DNA from 3 places in the Streptomyces sp. NPDC007088 genome. Region 2 is predicted to be linked to each of the others. Evidence: riboswitches for the same ligand, from Rfam matches in the RefSeq annotation. Region 2 holds a riboswitch; each other region holds the start of a gene.
The links. Region 2 has a riboswitch for cyclic di-AMP ahead of ACFYMP_RS16835 (C40 family peptidase). Riboswitches for the same ligand answer to the same signal wherever they lie in the genome.
Positions count from the first base shown of each region.

Region 1 (5,099 bases), on a different contig from region 2:
CCTGGTGAAGCAGGCGGTCGCCAACCGATGACGGGGACGGAGCCCGCGGTCATCGGGCGCTGAGCCGGTCGCGAGCGGTCCGGCGCCACGGACTTTTGCCTCCCGGGCAAAAAAATTGCCCGGGAGGCATTTTCCTGGCTCAATCAGAGGTATGAGTCCTGCCATCCCCGGCGGACGGGACCTCCCCGACCCGCCGGACCAGCACACCGACGAGTCCGCGGCCGACGGCGTCCCCCTCGCGCTGTCCGCGGCCGTCGCCCCGCAGCTGCGGGAACTGCGCCGCCGCGCCGGGCTCACCCTGGAGGCCGCGGCCAAGGCCGCCGGACTCTCCCCGGCGCACCTCTCCCGGTTGGAGACCGGCCGCCGCCAGCCCTCCCTGCCGATGCTGCTCGCCCTGGCCCGTACCTACGGTACGACCGTTTCGGAACTGCTCGGCGAGCACACCGAGGGACGCGAGGCCGTCGTCCGGGCCGCCGCGATGGAGCCGACCGCCGCGGGCGGCTGGACCTACTGGCAGGCCGGCGGCCCGGGACGCGGGATGCAGGCGCTGCGCGTCCACGTCCCCCACGGCAGCCAGGGCGATATCGTCCGCGTCCACCCCGGCGAGGAGTGGCTGTACGTCCTCACCGGCCGGCTCAGGCTTCGGCTCGGCGACAGCACCCACCTGCTGGACCCGGGCGACAGCGCGCACTTCGACTCCCTCACCCCGCACCGGATCGCCGCCGTGGACCAGGGCGGCGCCGGGCTGCTCTTCGTCCACACCCTCATGCAGAGCCCGCTCGGCGCGCTCTGCCTCGGTGACGTACGCCCAGGAGGCGCATGATGTCCCGTCCCGCACCCGAATCCGTACCCGAGACCACCACTCCCGCCGCCCCCACGCCCGAAAGCGGCCCCGCCCCCGAGGCGCAGGCGGCCCCGGCCGGTGAGGAGGACACCCCGCGCGGGGTGCGCCGGTTCGTGGAGGACAAGATCCCGCGCGGCCTCGCCATCAGGCTGTTCGTCTACATCGTCGCGGGCCACGGACTCGCCGCGTTCCTGTTCCTCCTGTTCGAGCTGGGCGCCAAGAACCAGTGAGCCCCCGGCGCCCCGGGCCGGTCACTCGACCAGTCGCGCCCGCAGCCCCTCCCGCAGCTCCGGGGTGAGCCCGAGCACCTCGCCGAAGTACCGCTCGGGCCCGCCCCACACCGTGTCGACGGCCTCCAGAGCCGCCCGCAGGTACTCCACCCGCGCCTCGAACAACGGGTTGAGCAGCTCCATCACCTCGGGCGCCGTCGCCTCCGGGGAGTCGCTGCCGCGCCGGACGCGGTAGCGGCGGTGTGGGGCGTTCGACTCCAGGTAGTCCGCCTCGATCGCCTCCCGCTCGACGCCCACCGCGAGCAGCGTGAGGGCTATCGAGGTGCCCGCGCGGTCCTTCCCGGCCGCGCAGTGCATCAGGGCGGGCAGGCTGTCCGTCGCCATCGCGCGCAGCAGGCGCCCGTACTCCGCGGTCCGCTCCTCGACCAGCTGCCGGTAGGTGGCCTTCATCCGCGCCTCCGCCCGGCCCTCACCGAGCAGCTCCCGCAACTGCTCCAGCTCCCCGTGCCGCACCATCCGCCAGAACTCCGCGCCGTCCGCCGGGTCGTTGAGCGGCAGGCGCACGTTGCGCACCCCGGGCAGCTCGACGTCCGGGCCCTCCAGCGCCTGGTCCGCCGCGTTGCGGAAGTCGAAGACGGTGTGCAGGCCGAGCGAGGAGAGGAAGCTCACGTCCTCGGCGCTCGCGTGCGCGAGGTGACCGCTGCGGTAGAGCCGACCCGGGCGCACCCGCCCGCCGTCCACCGTGGGCAGCCCGCCCACGTCCCGGAAGTTGCGTACGGCGGCCAGCTCGGGCTCGGCCTGCGGCACCTGCTGCGTCACGGGGATTCCCTTTCCGGTGGGCCGCCGGCGCGGCTCGCCGGCACGGCGAGCCCGACCCTACGACACACCCGTACGCCCCCGACAGGACTTCGTACGGCCGCGAGGGCCGAGGTGAGCAGCGTCATAACCGTGACGGTCCGTACCCGCCGCCCCTTTCCGCCGATGCCGAATCGGTCCGGCGCATACGGGAAATCGAAGATCGGAATTCCACGGAGCGTGACGGAATTCCGGTCAATGGATCAAGAAAAGGGACACGGACGGGAAAAGAGTGGCTTGTCGGGCGAGTTCTCGCTCCTTTACGGTCACCCTCAGTCCGGCCGGAACGCCCAATCCTGCCGCCGCCCGGACTCCCGCTCCACTCACACCCGTACCGGCAGGAACGGGGGACCCACAGGCACCACCGCCGCCCGGTCCACCGGACGGCTAGGGGTGAAGCCGCGTCCACGCGGCCGGGCAGCTCCAGCCCGAACCCGACAGCTCACCTCGTAGGCGACGGAGAAAGAACACACCCATGCCCGCACAGGGTAAGAACCGCCGTTCGCTGTCCCGCCGCCTCGCGCTGATCGGCACCACCGGTGCCGCCGCGGTGGTGCTCCCGCTGACCGCCGCGGCCGGCGCGCACGCCGCCGCTCCCGAGGCCGCCCCGCAGAAGGCCGCCACCACCTACACCGTGATGAAGGGCGACACCCTGGCCAAGATCGCCAGGACGCACCACGTCGACGGCGGCTGGAAGAAGCTCTTCGAGATCAACAAGAAGGCCGTCGGCGCCGACCCGGGCGTCATCAAGCCGGGCCTCAAGCTCTCCCTGAAGGCCGCCGCGGCGGCACCCGCCGTGCAGTCCGCCCCCGCGGACTCCGGCTGGACCGCGCCCGTCGTCGGCGTCAAGGGCGGCGGCTACGGCAACTCCGGCAGCCTGTGGTCGCACGGCCACACCGGCGCCGACTTCCCCGTCCCCACCGGCACCTCGGTCAAGGCCGTCTCCAACGGCACCGTCGTCGCCGCCGGGGACGGCGGGGCCTACGGCAACCAGATCGTCATCAAGCACGGCGACGGCCACTACTCGCAGTACGGTCACCTCTCCTCGATCGGCGTGTCCGTCGGGCAGACCGTGACCGAGGGCCAGCAGATCGGCCTGTCCGGCGCCACCGGCAACGTGACCGGCCCGCACCTGCACTTCGAGGTCCGCACCGGCCCGGACTACGGCTCCGACATCGACCCGCTGGCCTTCCTCGCCCAGCACGGCGTCAACGCCTGATCCGTCCCTCCAGGACCGCACCGGCCCGCCCGCCCCGCGCCCCGCGCGGGGCGGGCGGGCCGAGGCGCACCCCGGGCGTTGCGCGCCCACGTCGCGGTGGCGACGGAAAAGCGACGACGACCCGTTCTCCGCCCCCCGTCACACCAGGCCCGCCCTATTCCTCAATTGGGCGAGATTTGACCGGTGGTCTTTCTCACCCCCCGTCAACCCCTGCCTACGGTGGCGTAGGTCACTCGGCCAGGTGAATGATGCCGAGGTGGCACAAGAATCGAGGTTCCCCCGTAGCAGCGCCCTTTCGGGAGAGGGCACCATCGCGTCGTACGCGGCCGTCGGCGACAGCTTCACCGAGGGCGTCGGCGATCCCGGCCCCGGCGGTGTCCTGGTCGGCTGGGCCGACCGGCTCGCCGTCCAGCTCGCCGACCGGCTCCCCGAACACGACTTCCGCTACGCCAACCTCGCGGTACGCGGCAAACTCCTCGACCAGATCGTCCGCGACCAAGTGCCCCGCGCCAAGGAACTCGCGCCCGACCTCGTCACCTTCGTCGCCGGCGGCAACGACATCCTGCGCCCCGGAAGCGACCCCGACGACGTCGCGGCCCGCTTCGAGAGCGCCGTCGCCGACCTGACCTCCGCCGTCGGCACCGTCCTCGTCGCGACCGGCTTCGACACCCGCGACACCCCGGTGCTGCGCCGGCTGCGCGGGAAGATCGCCACGTACAACGCCCATGTGCGCGCCGTCGCCGACCGCCACGGCTGCCCGGTCCTCGACCTGTGGTCGCTGCGCTCGGTGCGCGACCGCCGGGCCTGGGACACCGACCGGCTCCACCTCGGGCCCGAGGGACACACCCGGGTCGCCCTGCGCGCCGCCCAGGTCCTCGGCCTCGACGTACCCGCCGACCCGGAACAGCCCTGGCCGCCGCTGCCCCCGCGCGGCACCCTGGAGCACCGCCGCGACGACATCACCTGGGCACGCGACCACCTCGTCCCGTGGATCGGCCGCCGGCTGCGCGGAGAGTCCTCCGGTGACCACGCGCACGCCAAGCGCCCCGACCTGCTGCCCCTGTAGCGCCGCGCACCCGGTCCGACGCCCCGGGCCCCCGGCCCGTCCGGTCGGCCCGGCCCGCCGGGCGGCCCGCCCCGGGCCCCGCACATAATGGGTAGCCCACCGAGACGACGGGCAGCCCGCCCCGAGACCTTGAGGAGGCGCCGTGACCGACGCCCGTTCCCTGCGCTCCGAACTGCGCTCGCTGCGGCCCCTCGCCTTCGGCGCGGACGCCACCGGTGCCAGGCTGGAACGCATCCGGCGATCCCCGCACTTCGACCAGGCCCGCGGCGTCTTCCGCAACCCCGAAGGGCCGAAGGCCCCGCCGCCCGGCTCGCGCCTGGAGTTCCTCCAGAACTACTTCCGCAAGGACCAGCGCGCCCTGCGCGCCCCCGAGGGCACCCTCCCCGTCCACCCCACCACCCTCGCGGACCTCACGCGCGAGCCCGCCCCGGGGCTGCGCGTCACCTGGATGGGGCACTCCAGCGTCCTCGTCGAGATCGACGGCGCCCGCGTCCTGTTCGACCCGGTGTGGGGCGAGCGCTGCTCCCCGTTCTCCTTCGCCGGCCCCAAGCGGCTGCACCCCGCCCCGGTGGGGCTGGAGGCGCTCGGTCCCGTCGACGCGGTCGTCATCTCGCACGACCACTACGACCACCTCGACCTGCCCTCCGTGCGGCGCCTCGCCCGCACCGGCACCCTCTTCGTCGTCCCGCTCGGTATCGGCGCGCACCTGGAGCGCTGGGGGGTGGCTCCCGAGCGGCTGCGGGAACTGGACTGGCACGAGTCCACACGCGTCGCGGGCCTCGACCTCACCGCGACCCCGGCCCGCCACTTCTGCGGCCGCGGCCTGCGCAACCAGCAGCACACCCTGTGGGCCTCCTGGGTGGTCGCCGGCCCCGAGCACCGCGT
Region 1 is NZ_JBIAFO010000012.1:188,424-193,522, reverse strand. It holds gene ACFYMP_RS20830 (aspartate aminotransferase family protein) at 1-31, shown strand, start outside; gene ACFYMP_RS20825 (helix-turn-helix domain-containing protein) at 152-823, shown strand; gene ACFYMP_RS20820 (DUF6126 family protein) at 823-1,074, shown strand; gene ACFYMP_RS20815 (tyrosine-protein phosphatase) at 1,096-1,893, opposite strand; cyclic di-AMP (ydaO/yuaA leader) riboswitch at 2,246-2,400, shown strand; gene ACFYMP_RS20810 (peptidoglycan DD-metalloendopeptidase family protein) at 2,405-3,148, shown strand; gene ACFYMP_RS20805 (SGNH/GDSL hydrolase family protein) at 3,405-4,214, shown strand; gene ACFYMP_RS20800 (MBL fold metallo-hydrolase) at 4,357-5,099, shown strand, end outside.
Region 1: linked by a shared signal. The riboswitch ahead of ACFYMP_RS20810 (peptidoglycan DD-metalloendopeptidase family protein) and the one ahead of ACFYMP_RS16835 (C40 family peptidase) in region 2 are both predicted to bind cyclic di-AMP.

Region 2 (5,099 bases):
GTCGTCGCCGCCACACTGATGCGGAACCGACGCGTGGTCGATGAGGACACCTCCGAGACCCCGGACGTCCTCGAATACCTCGTGATGATGGTCGGCGTCGTCTACGCCATCGTGCTGGGCCTGGCGATCGCCGGGGTGTGGGAGGCCAGGAACGCGGCCGACGACACCGTGCAGCGTGAGGCCCAGGCGCTCTACGAGATCGACCAGCGGCTTGACGTCTACCCCGCGGACTTCCGCGCCCAGGTGCGCGAGCACATCGACACCTACGCCCGGCACACCGTGACCTCGGAGTGGCGCGCCATGGAGGCGGACCGGGAACCGGGCAGCGAGGGCGGGGACCTCCTGCGGCAGATCCGTACCGACATCGCCCGCCACACCCCGGCCGACGAACTCCAGGCCCAGGCGTACCAGCCCCTGCTCGATCAGGTCGCCGCCGCCGACGACGCACGCCACCAGCGTCTGGAGAACGCCGGCACCACCCTTCCCGGCACCGTGTGGTTCGGTCTCGTGGCCGGCGCCGTGGTCACCCTGGGGCTCATGTACACCCTGCAGATCCGTCGTTCGGCCCGCGAACTGCTGCTCGCGACGACGTTCAGCGCCCTGATCGTCTTCCTGCTGTTCCTGGTCTGGAGCTTCGACGCGCCCTTCGGGCACGACGGCCTCGACTCGGCCCAGCCCTTCGTGGACCTGTACAGCAACACCTGAACCGGGCAGACCACGCCCTCGCCGACACCCTCCCCATCCGTCATCTGACAGGGCGTTCACACCGTCTCCCGCCTCCCCCGGGCCCCCGCCGCTTCTCGCCGAGAGCGAAACGGGGGCCCCGGCCGTTGCCCCGGGCCGTCCCCTGAGCCATGCTCACTTCCACATTTATGTACGTCCTGTACGTTTTCTACAGGACGCCTCGCAGAGGAGACGTGTGCCGTGATCCGTCCGTCCGCTCGTTACGTCCTGCCCGAGTTCACCGAACGCACCAGCTCCGGGCATCGCACCCTGGACCCGTACGCGAAGCTGCTGGAGAATCGGATCGTGTTTCTCGGCACCCCGCTCGACGACACCGCGGCCGGCGACCTCGTGGCCCAGCTCATGTACCTGGAGCATGCCGCGCCCGACCAGGACATCTCCCTCTACCTCAACTGCCCGGGCGGCACCTTCACCGCCATGACCGCCGTGTACGACACCGTGCGCTTCCTCGGCTGCGACGTGTCGACGTACTGCCTCGGCCAGGCCGCCTCGGTGGGCGCCGTGCTCCTGGCGGCCGGAACCCCGGGGAAACGGGCGGCGCTGCCCGGCGCCCGGATCGTGATCGGCCAGCCCGCCCTGAGCGAGCCCGCCCAGGGGCAGCCGAGCGACCTGGAGATCCAGGCCGCCGAACTCCAGCGGACGCGCGAGCTGACGGAGCGACTGCTCGCCCGGCACACGGGCCGCGATCCACGGGACGTCGGCGCGGACATCGAACGGGACAAGGTACTGACCGCCACCGAGGCGCGCGCGTACGGGATCGTGGACGCCGTACTGGGCGACCGGGGCCCCCTGCCGGGCGCCTGGACACAGTGAGGACGCGATGCTGCCGCCGGAACTGCCGCCCCTGCCCGCCCTCACCCGGGCCGAGGGCGAACTGATCGACAGTTACCTGGCCGCCGCCGACCTGCTCGGCCGCGCCAACCCCGGCCGGGGCGGCGACACGTACGCCGCGCTGCGGGCGGCGCAGGCGCTCGTCGCCCGAGCGGTGAGCCTGCGCGACGCACTCGCCCGCATGCACGCGCGCGGCGAGACGGAACTGCACGCGCGCACCCTCGAACAGGCGCTGCGCGTCCTCGACGGAGAGCGCCGTACCGCCCGGGTGGCCCTGCCGCCGCAGGAGGCTCCCGAACCGTAGAGGCCCGCGGGGCGCGGGTACTGCGCGCGCTCCTCCGCCCCGTGGGTGCCGTGGGTGCCGTCGTTCGCGCCGGTGACCGCCCTGTGCGCCGGTGACAGAAAAGGTGCGGGGCGCGCTTGGGGATGTGCACTTCGCGACCGCCCCGGTCCGTGACGCGGCGCAAACCTACCAAATGAGGTACCCACCAACGGCGTACCCACAGCCCGGCGGGGCCCGGCGCCGACTTGCGCTCCGCGTCCGCCTCCGCACCGCCGAGGGCGACCGCACCGCTGGTCGGACGCTCGTCGGGCGCTCGTCGACGCTCGACGGAAGGCGCCGCGCGGGGGCTGCTCACCCGAACACCACAAGGGTGAGGAACCTCACATAGGTACGATTTAGCTCGGATTCCGGCCTCTTCGTGCGTCAAGATCCTTCACGACGACAAGCCCCCGTCGCAGCGGCGGGGCGGTCCGGGCGGACGCCGAGTCCCGCCGCCGTCCGGATGCCGGTCGACATATGGATCGGCGGGAGTGGAGGACCCAGCACGGCGGGTCGGTGCGCGTGAAGCGCGCCGGTCCTTGGGGTGAAGCCGCGACCGCGGCCGGGCATCTTCGCCGGCCCGAACCCGACAGGTCATCCTTCACAGGCGGTTGACGAAGGGTTACGCATGTCTGTGCGGAATCGAGTTCCCGTTCTGCTGACCAGGGCCGGCACCGCCTCGGCCCTCACCCTCGCCGCCGTGGGCGGCACCCTGACCCTGCCGGGCGGCGCCACGGAGGCCCAGGCCGCCACCGCGGGAGTCCACGCCAAGGCGCTCAAGATCGCGGCCTCCAAGAAGGGTTCGCCCTACGGCTGGGGCGCCGCGGGCCCCCACCGCTTCGACTGCTCGGGACTGACTCTCTACTCCTTCAAGAAGGCGGGGAAATCCCTGCCGCGCACCGCCCAGGCGCAGTACAACAAGACCCGGCACATCTCCGCGGGCCACCGCAGCAAGGGCGATCTGGTCTTCTTCCGGTCCGGAGGCAGCGTGTACCACGTGGGGATCTACGCGGGGGCCAACAAGGTGTGGCACGCCCCCAAGACGGGAGACGTCGTCAAACTCGAACGGATCTGGACGAGGTCGGTCAGTTACGGCCGCGTGCGGTGAGGTGAGGCGGCGGGCGCGGCGCCTCAGCGGCGGCGGGTCGTGACGTCCGTCGGGTGCTCGCACCCGGCGGACAGGTCGTGACGGCCCGTCGGGCGCTCGCACCCGGTACGCCCATCGCCTTCCGGTGCGTCCGCCGCCGCCTCCCCTACGCCCGCCGCCGCGCCCCGGGCGCCCGCGGCCGCTACGGAGTGTGCGGGCCGGGTGGGCAGAACGTTTTTTCACCGAGGCGGGGCCGGGGGTGGCCGATCAGTCGAGTACGGCCGCCCCCGCCTCCCACGGGAGTTCGACCCGGACGGTCTTCCCGCCCTCCTCGGTGGGGACGACCGACAGCCGCCCGCCGCACTCCGCCGCGAGCCAGCGGATGATGACCAGACCGCGCCCATTGTCCTGCTGGACGGCGGCCGGCAGCCGCCGCGGCCAGCGGGGGTGGCTGTCGGTCACCCCGATATGGAGCCGTTCGTCGCGTTCCAGCACGAGGTCCACCGTGAAGATGGGTGACTGCCCACCGGTGTGCTGGACGGCGTTCGTGGCGAGTTCCGAGACGATCAGCCTGATCGTCTCGGCCGACTCGGAGCCGGCGGGCAGTCCCCATGCGGCGAGGAGGGCTCCGACCTGTCTGCGGGCCTCCGGAACCGAGGCCGGATCGCTCGGCAGCGTGACCGAGGCTTCCTGATGATCTGCCATGGCGGCCTGTCCCTTCCCGCAGGGCCCGGTAAGACGAGTCGTCGCGGAATGACGCCGAGGGGCCGGGCCCTTACTGTGCGCCAGACTGCCACCGCCGAGGCGCGCGTGCCGATCGATCCCGCAGGATCTGCGGGGTTCTGTCGCCCGAAGCGGTGAACCCTGCTACGGCCGAGCGGATTGCCGTACCCCAGGCCCGGTACGCACAGTGACGGCCCGGCCTCGCGGGCGCGGCCCCGGCACCCGGCCCCCTCCCCATCTGGCCCTGAGCGAACGCCTCTTGCTTCTCCGGAGCGCATCGACGTGAATGAAGTGACGGACGAGACCAGCGAGACACAGGAGACGTCATGACCGAGGCATTCCGGTTCGGGGTCAACATGATCAGCCCCGCGGAAGGGGCGGAGTGGGGAAAGAAGTGCCGCAGAGCTGAGGAACTGGGATACGACACCGTGCTCGTCGCGGACCACCTGGGCATGATGGCGCCCTTCCCGGCGCTGACCGCGGCGGCCGGGGCGACCGAGCGCGTACGGATCGGCACCTTCGTGCTCAACGCGGGATTCTGGAATCCGGCCCTGCTCGCCCGGGAGGCGGCGACGGTCGACGCGCTCAGCGGGGGCCGGCTGGAACTGGGCCTGGGCACCGGATACGTCCAGAGCGAGCACGAGGCGGCCGGCCTCCCGTGGGGGTCCGCGCGGGAGCGGGTCGACCACCTCCGCGACACGGTGAAGGAACTGGAGCGACTGTTCGGCTCCGCCGAGCACCAGCCCGCCGCGGTGCAGCGGCCCCGGCCCACGCTGCTGGTCGGCGGCAACGGCGACCGGGTGCTGCGGCTGGCAGCCCGCCACGCGGACATCGTGGCGTTCAGCGGGGGGCGCACGACGCCGGAGGGCACTCCGCAGCCGCTCACGGCGGACCAGCTGGAGGAACGCGTCGCGGTTTACCAGCGCGTCGCGGCCGAACGTCCGCGGCCCGCCGAGCTGAACCTGCTGCTCCAGTCCGTCGTCGTCACCGAGGACCGCGAGCGGACGGCCGAGGAGTGGCGCGCGCACATGCCGCACCTCAGCGCCGAGGAGCTGCTGGAGGTGCCGATCCTCGCGTTCGGGACGGTGGAGGAGATAGCGGACCGGCTCCAGGCACACCGGAAGCGGTACGGCTTCTCGTACTTCACCGTGCTCGACCCCTTCATGGAGACCTTCGCACCCGTCCTGGCCGAGCTGCGGCGCCGCGAGGGGGCCGCGACGCGCTGATCCCTCGCGGGAAGCCGGAGTGGTACACCGTGCGCCGCACGGGACACGGTGTACCGCAGACGAAGTGCGAGCGGAGCGGACGGTGTCCGGCCCGGCGCCCCTCCCCCGGTCCCGGTCCGCGGCTGTCCCGGACCGGGACAGCGCCACGCGTGCTCTGGCCGCGCAC
Region 2 is NZ_JBIAFO010000009.1:189,598-194,696, forward strand. It holds gene ACFYMP_RS16820 (hypothetical protein) at 1-705, shown strand, start outside; gene ACFYMP_RS16825 (ATP-dependent Clp protease proteolytic subunit) at 925-1,557, shown strand; gene ACFYMP_RS16830 (hypothetical protein) at 1,565-1,879, shown strand; cyclic di-AMP (ydaO/yuaA leader) riboswitch at 2,328-2,522, shown strand; gene ACFYMP_RS16835 (C40 family peptidase) at 2,526-3,005, shown strand; gene ACFYMP_RS16840 (ATP-binding protein) at 3,252-3,689, opposite strand; gene ACFYMP_RS16845 (LLM class F420-dependent oxidoreductase) at 4,034-4,933, shown strand.

Region 3 (5,099 bases), on a different contig from region 2:
CACGGAGGACACGGAGACAGCCTCGCGCTGGAGCAGCTCGGTGAGCTGGGCGGCAGCGCTGCGCATAGCGGTCGCGATGCTGACCCGCTCCGGCTTCTTCTCACCGCTGTCACCCTTGTTTTCGGTGTCCTCGCTTGTCGACATGTTCCCGCCCGTAGTGCGTCGTCAGAACTTCCTGCCGCGACCGTCGCGATCAGCGCGTTCGGCCGCTGGTTCGTGGTTGAACTGCGAGTGCCCTGGGCCACCGAACGTATGCATGAGGAGCCGTACGGCCTCGTGACCGGCGTCGCGGGGCCGGCAGGGGTGGTCCACGTGGCCGCCCGGACGGCGCCCGTCCTCCGGGGCCGGCGGGGGAGGGGACCGGGTTCAGCCGGTGACGATGCCGGTGACGAGGTTGATCGTGGTGGCCAGGACGCTCGTGCCGAACACGTAGGAGAGCAGGCAGTGCCGCAGGGCGATCGCGCGGACCCTGGAGCTGGAGACGGCGGTGTCCGAGACCTGATAGGTCATGCCCAGGTTGTAGCTGAAGTAGAGGAAGTCGCGGTACGTCGGCGGCTCCTGGGAGTTGAAGTCGATACCGTTCCCACCGCCCCCGGCGCCGTAGTAGGCGTACGCGTAGCGGGCGGAGTACATGAGGTGCAGCGCGGCCCAGGACGTGAACACCCCGCCCAGCGCCACCGCCGCCGCGGCGTTCCCCTTTCCCGACTTTCCGTCCAGCAGCAGCACCACGATGGCGATCAGTCCGCACAGGGCGGTCCCGACGACGACGCACTCCTCCAGCGCGGGCCGGAAGTCCTCACGGCTGGCGTTGCGGTGCGTGCCCTCGGCGTCCATCGGCCACAGCGTGAGCCAGCCGGCCAGGACGAAGACCAGTTCCGTCGTGGCGATCCCCGCGAGGACGCCGAACGCCGCGTCGACCAGTACGCCGACCAGGACGCCCGCCACCACTCCGAGGGCCGTCGCGCGCACCAGCCGGGCAACCGCGGACAGGGGCAGCCAGATACTCATGGCACGTGACCGTACGGCCCGGCGCGCGTGGCGCGGGGCCTCTGCGCAGCGCAGCGGTCGCCCTCCGGCCCCCGGGGGAGGAATCTTCACCCCGACGGGGCAAGCGACCGGATCCCGGCCTGTGCCGCTGCGCGCCGGGGGCCGGGTGTATACGTACGCGCACGGGTGGACGCCCCCCCCACCGGGTGCGGGCGTGCGATGGCCGAACCACCGGCGACACGAACGCACTTGGGCGCCAACAGACAGCCGTCCGGGTTTGGCGTTCCGTCATTGGCCGCACCCGGCAGGGAATTCCGCGCATTACCTCCCGGCCCGGTGCCGGTGCGCGGTGCGCGGTGTCGGTCTCGGTGTCGGTGTCGCAAGGGTGAATGCCGGGGGCTGAATGCCGATGACGAATTCATTGATCAATTCCATGGGGCAAAGGAGAGGGCGGGACCGCCGGGGAGAGGGGCGCCGTATCCGTTGGTAATCAGACCCTCACGCGATCATTGCCCCGGAGTCCTGGAGTCCCGGAGTCTGATCTCGACCGCCCGGCGTGATCTTTCGCTCCGCCCCGGCGATCTTCCCCGTAGCTCGCCGCCCCGTTTCCCCCGCGTGATCTTTCCCCGTCGGCCGCCTTTCCCGGCCGAATGGAGACGGGCCGGTCGGGGGCCGGAGGTGTCCTCCGCGTCCTTCAGTGCGTCCGGGGGCCGGTCCGGCGCCGAAACGGCCCGTTTGTCGCACCTTATGAGGCATTTGTGGCGATGTGCGCGCGCCGGTCCTCACCTACGTCGGGGTGGGATCGCCCCCTTCCGCGACAGAGCAAAACGCACTAATCGGACTCGGTGGCGAGGGTCACTTTCGCGTGAGGCGACTCCCGCGGGTGTGCGTCCATTCCTTTCCCTGCAAAGAAAGTTGACACCGCGAAGAAAGCAGGGGAACTCGCGGTCATCCCCGTTGATCATGTAAATGCTTTGTGATCAAGAATGCGAAGCTTGTCCGATCCGGCGCCTCTCGCTTAACGTCACGGTCCATCCGGGCAGAACGCCGAATCCTGCCGCTGTCCGGAAACCCGACCTATTCACGTACGGCAGGAGCGGGGGACCCAGGTAAGTCGCCGATCCGGATTCCGGAACGGCTCGGGGTGAAGTCGCGTTCATCGCGGCCAGGCATCTCCAGCCTGAACCCGACAGCTCACCTCGTAGGCGACGGAGAGGAACGCACCATGCCTGCACTGGGCAACAATCGTCGTCGCACGTCCCGGTCGCTGACCCGCGGACTGATCGCCGTGAGCACGGGGGGAGCCGCCCTGGCCCTTCCCCTGTTCGGCGCGAACATCGCCTCCGCCGCGCAGTCCCACCCGGCGGCCGAGCAGAAGGCCGCGGCCGGCGCCCCGGCCGCGGACACCGCCCCCGCCGCCTACTCCGTGGTCTCCGGGGACACCCTGGCCAAGATCGCCAGGAGCCACTCGGTCGAGGGTGGCTGGCACAAGCTGTACGAGGACAACCGCCAGGCCGTCGGCGACAACCCCGACCTGATCCACCCCGGCCTGAAGCTGACCGTCGGCGGCAAGGGCGAGGCCAAGGCGTCCGGCGCCTCGGCCGGGCGGACCGGCGCCGACCGCGCCGACCGCTCGCAGCGGACCAGCACCCCGCCCGCCGCCCCGGCGAAGGCCGCCACCGAGGCCGCCGCGAGCAAGACCGCGGCCCCCGCCGCGCAGCCCGCGACGTACACGAACGACCTCGACGGCTGGATCAAGCAGTCGCTGGCCATCATGGCCGAGCACGGCATCCCCGGCAGCTACGAGGGCATCCACCGCAACGTGATGCGTGAGTCCTCCGGCAACCCGACGATCGTCAACGACTGGGACTCCAACGCCGCCGCCGGCACCCCGTCGAAGGGGCTGCTCCAGGTCATCGACCCGACCTTCCAGGCGTACCACGTGCCCGGCACGTCCATGGACAGCTTCGACCCGGTCGCCAACATCACCGCCGCGTGCAACTACGCCGCGCACGTCTACGGCTCGATCGACAACGTGAACGGTCCGTACTGAGGCCGGACGTCCCCGGACGCGCACGGATGACGGGTGGGGGAGGAGCCGGCGGGCTCCTCCCCCACCCGTCACTGCCGCGCCGGGCGTGAGGCACCGGACGGAACAAGGCCGGCGGACCTCGCGCGGGGCGCTCCGGCCGCCCCCGGAAAGCTCCGTCCGCTGGGCACACCGGTGAGCGGGGCCTGCCGGCGGAACGCCCGAGCGCCGCCGCTCAGCCGGTGGGCCCGCGGTCACGGTCGCTCCCGGAACCGGGGGACCGGCCACGCCCGCACCCACGGCCGTGACCTCCGGCCTCGTCGGCGCGCCCGGCCGCCGCCGCTACCCCGCCCTCCCCCAGAGGACCGCTCGCCGCGGCGCCCCCTTCCCGCTCCAGGTGCCGCATCAGCCACCGGGAACGAAGGGTCACCAGTGGCGGCAGCCAGGCACGGGCGAGCCGGACTCCGCGCACCCACTGCTGGGCGTCGACCGTGGCGGCACGGCGTTCGACCCCGCGCACCAGACGCTCCGCGACCACAGGGGCCGCGTAGGTCCGGGAGGCGGGCCACGGCAGCGCGGACCGCAGCGCGCGCAGGGCACGGGTGGAGTCGCCCGCCCGGATCATCTCCGTGTCGGCCCAGCTCAGATACGCCACCCCCACTCCCACACCCCGGTGCGCCACCTCGGCCCGCAACACCTGGGCGAAGGTCTCGGCGCCCGCCTTCGAGGTGCAGTACGCGCTCATGAGGGGGGCCGGTGCGAGCGCCGCGAGGGAGGACACCTGGAGGTAGTACCCCCGGGTGCGCAGCAGATCGGGCAGGAAGACCCGTGCCGTCACGGCACTGCCCACCACGTTCACCTCGACGACCCGTCGCCACTCGTCCGGATCGGAGTCCACGAACGGGCCGGTCTCCGCGATGCCCGCGTTGCCCACCACCACCGAGGGAGAGCCGAAGCGGGACCGCACGAGCGCGGCCGTCCGCTCCATCGCCCCGGCGTCGCTCACGTCCACCACCCACCAGTGCGCGGACCCCTCAGGAAGCGCGGCAGCCGTCCGCGCCAGCTCCTTCGCCTCCAGCCCCAGCAGCGCCACCCGGGCGCCGCGCCGCACCAGCGCCCCCGCCATCCCGGCGCCGAGGCCGCGAGCGGCCCCGGTCACCACCGCCGTACGGCCGTCCAGCGAACGCGCGACAGACATGGCACCTCCACACGACGCGACAGGTGGCCCCCACGCCCCAAGGATGCCCGTCGCCAAGGCCGACTGCCTCACGGCGGGCGGCCACCGGTACCGGGACGGCCGCCGTCCCCGCGCGGGCGAGCGCCCCGGGGCCTAGCGTGGGACGCGCGGCGGGCAGAAAGCGGCAATCGGACGGTGGAGGGACCCCATGGCCGTACGGCACCGGTTGATCAGGAAGCCTCCCTGGGACGTCTGGGCGGTCCTGTCCGACGTGGAACGCTACGGGGACTGGGTCGTCGGAACCGCGCGGGTCGAGCCGGAGGAAGGGCGCTGGCCCGAGCTGGACGCCGTGGTGCGCTACGCGATCAGAATCGGGCCGCTCACGCTGCGCAACCAGACCGTCGTCCGTCGCAGCGAGCCACCCCGCGTCCTCGAACTGGAGGCCGAGAGCGGGCCTTTGGGAACGGCGAGAATCGCGCTGGAACTGCGGCCCTGGGGCGAGGACACGCTGATCGTCCTCGATGAGCACCCGCTGCGCGGCGCCGGAGGTCTCCTGCACAACGGTGTCCTGGAGGCCGCGCAACAGGTGCGGCACCGCGCGATGCTGCGCCGCCTCGCCCGGCTGTGCGAACAGGACGAGACCCCGGCCCGCACCGCTGCGGGCCGGGGGAGACAGCGACCAGGACCCGGCGCGGCCCGGCCGCGCCCAGAGGCGTGACGCCGGACGTATGGCGTCAGCCGTCCGATCCGGGTGGTCCACGCGCCCCGGAACCTGAGTCCGGGTGCCGCGCCACCCGCCGAGCCGGGAGTGCGCCATGCCGGACGCAGTGGTGATCGGGGCGGGCCCCAACGGTCTGGTGGCCGCCAATCTGCTGGCCGACGCCGGCTGGTCGGTGGAGGTCCTGG
Region 3 is NZ_JBIAFO010000024.1:79,163-84,261, reverse strand. It holds gene ACFYMP_RS28095 (gas vesicle protein) at 1-144, opposite strand, end outside; gene ACFYMP_RS28090 (DUF1345 domain-containing protein) at 367-1,008, opposite strand; cyclic di-AMP (ydaO/yuaA leader) riboswitch at 2,023-2,208, shown strand; gene ACFYMP_RS28085 (transglycosylase SLT domain-containing protein) at 2,213-3,040, shown strand; gene ACFYMP_RS28080 (SDR family oxidoreductase) at 3,252-4,214, opposite strand; gene ACFYMP_RS28075 (SRPBCC family protein) at 4,402-4,911, shown strand; gene ACFYMP_RS28070 (phytoene desaturase family protein) at 5,009-5,099, shown strand, end outside.
Region 3: linked by a shared signal. The riboswitch ahead of ACFYMP_RS28085 (transglycosylase SLT domain-containing protein) and the one ahead of ACFYMP_RS16835 (C40 family peptidase) in region 2 are both predicted to bind cyclic di-AMP.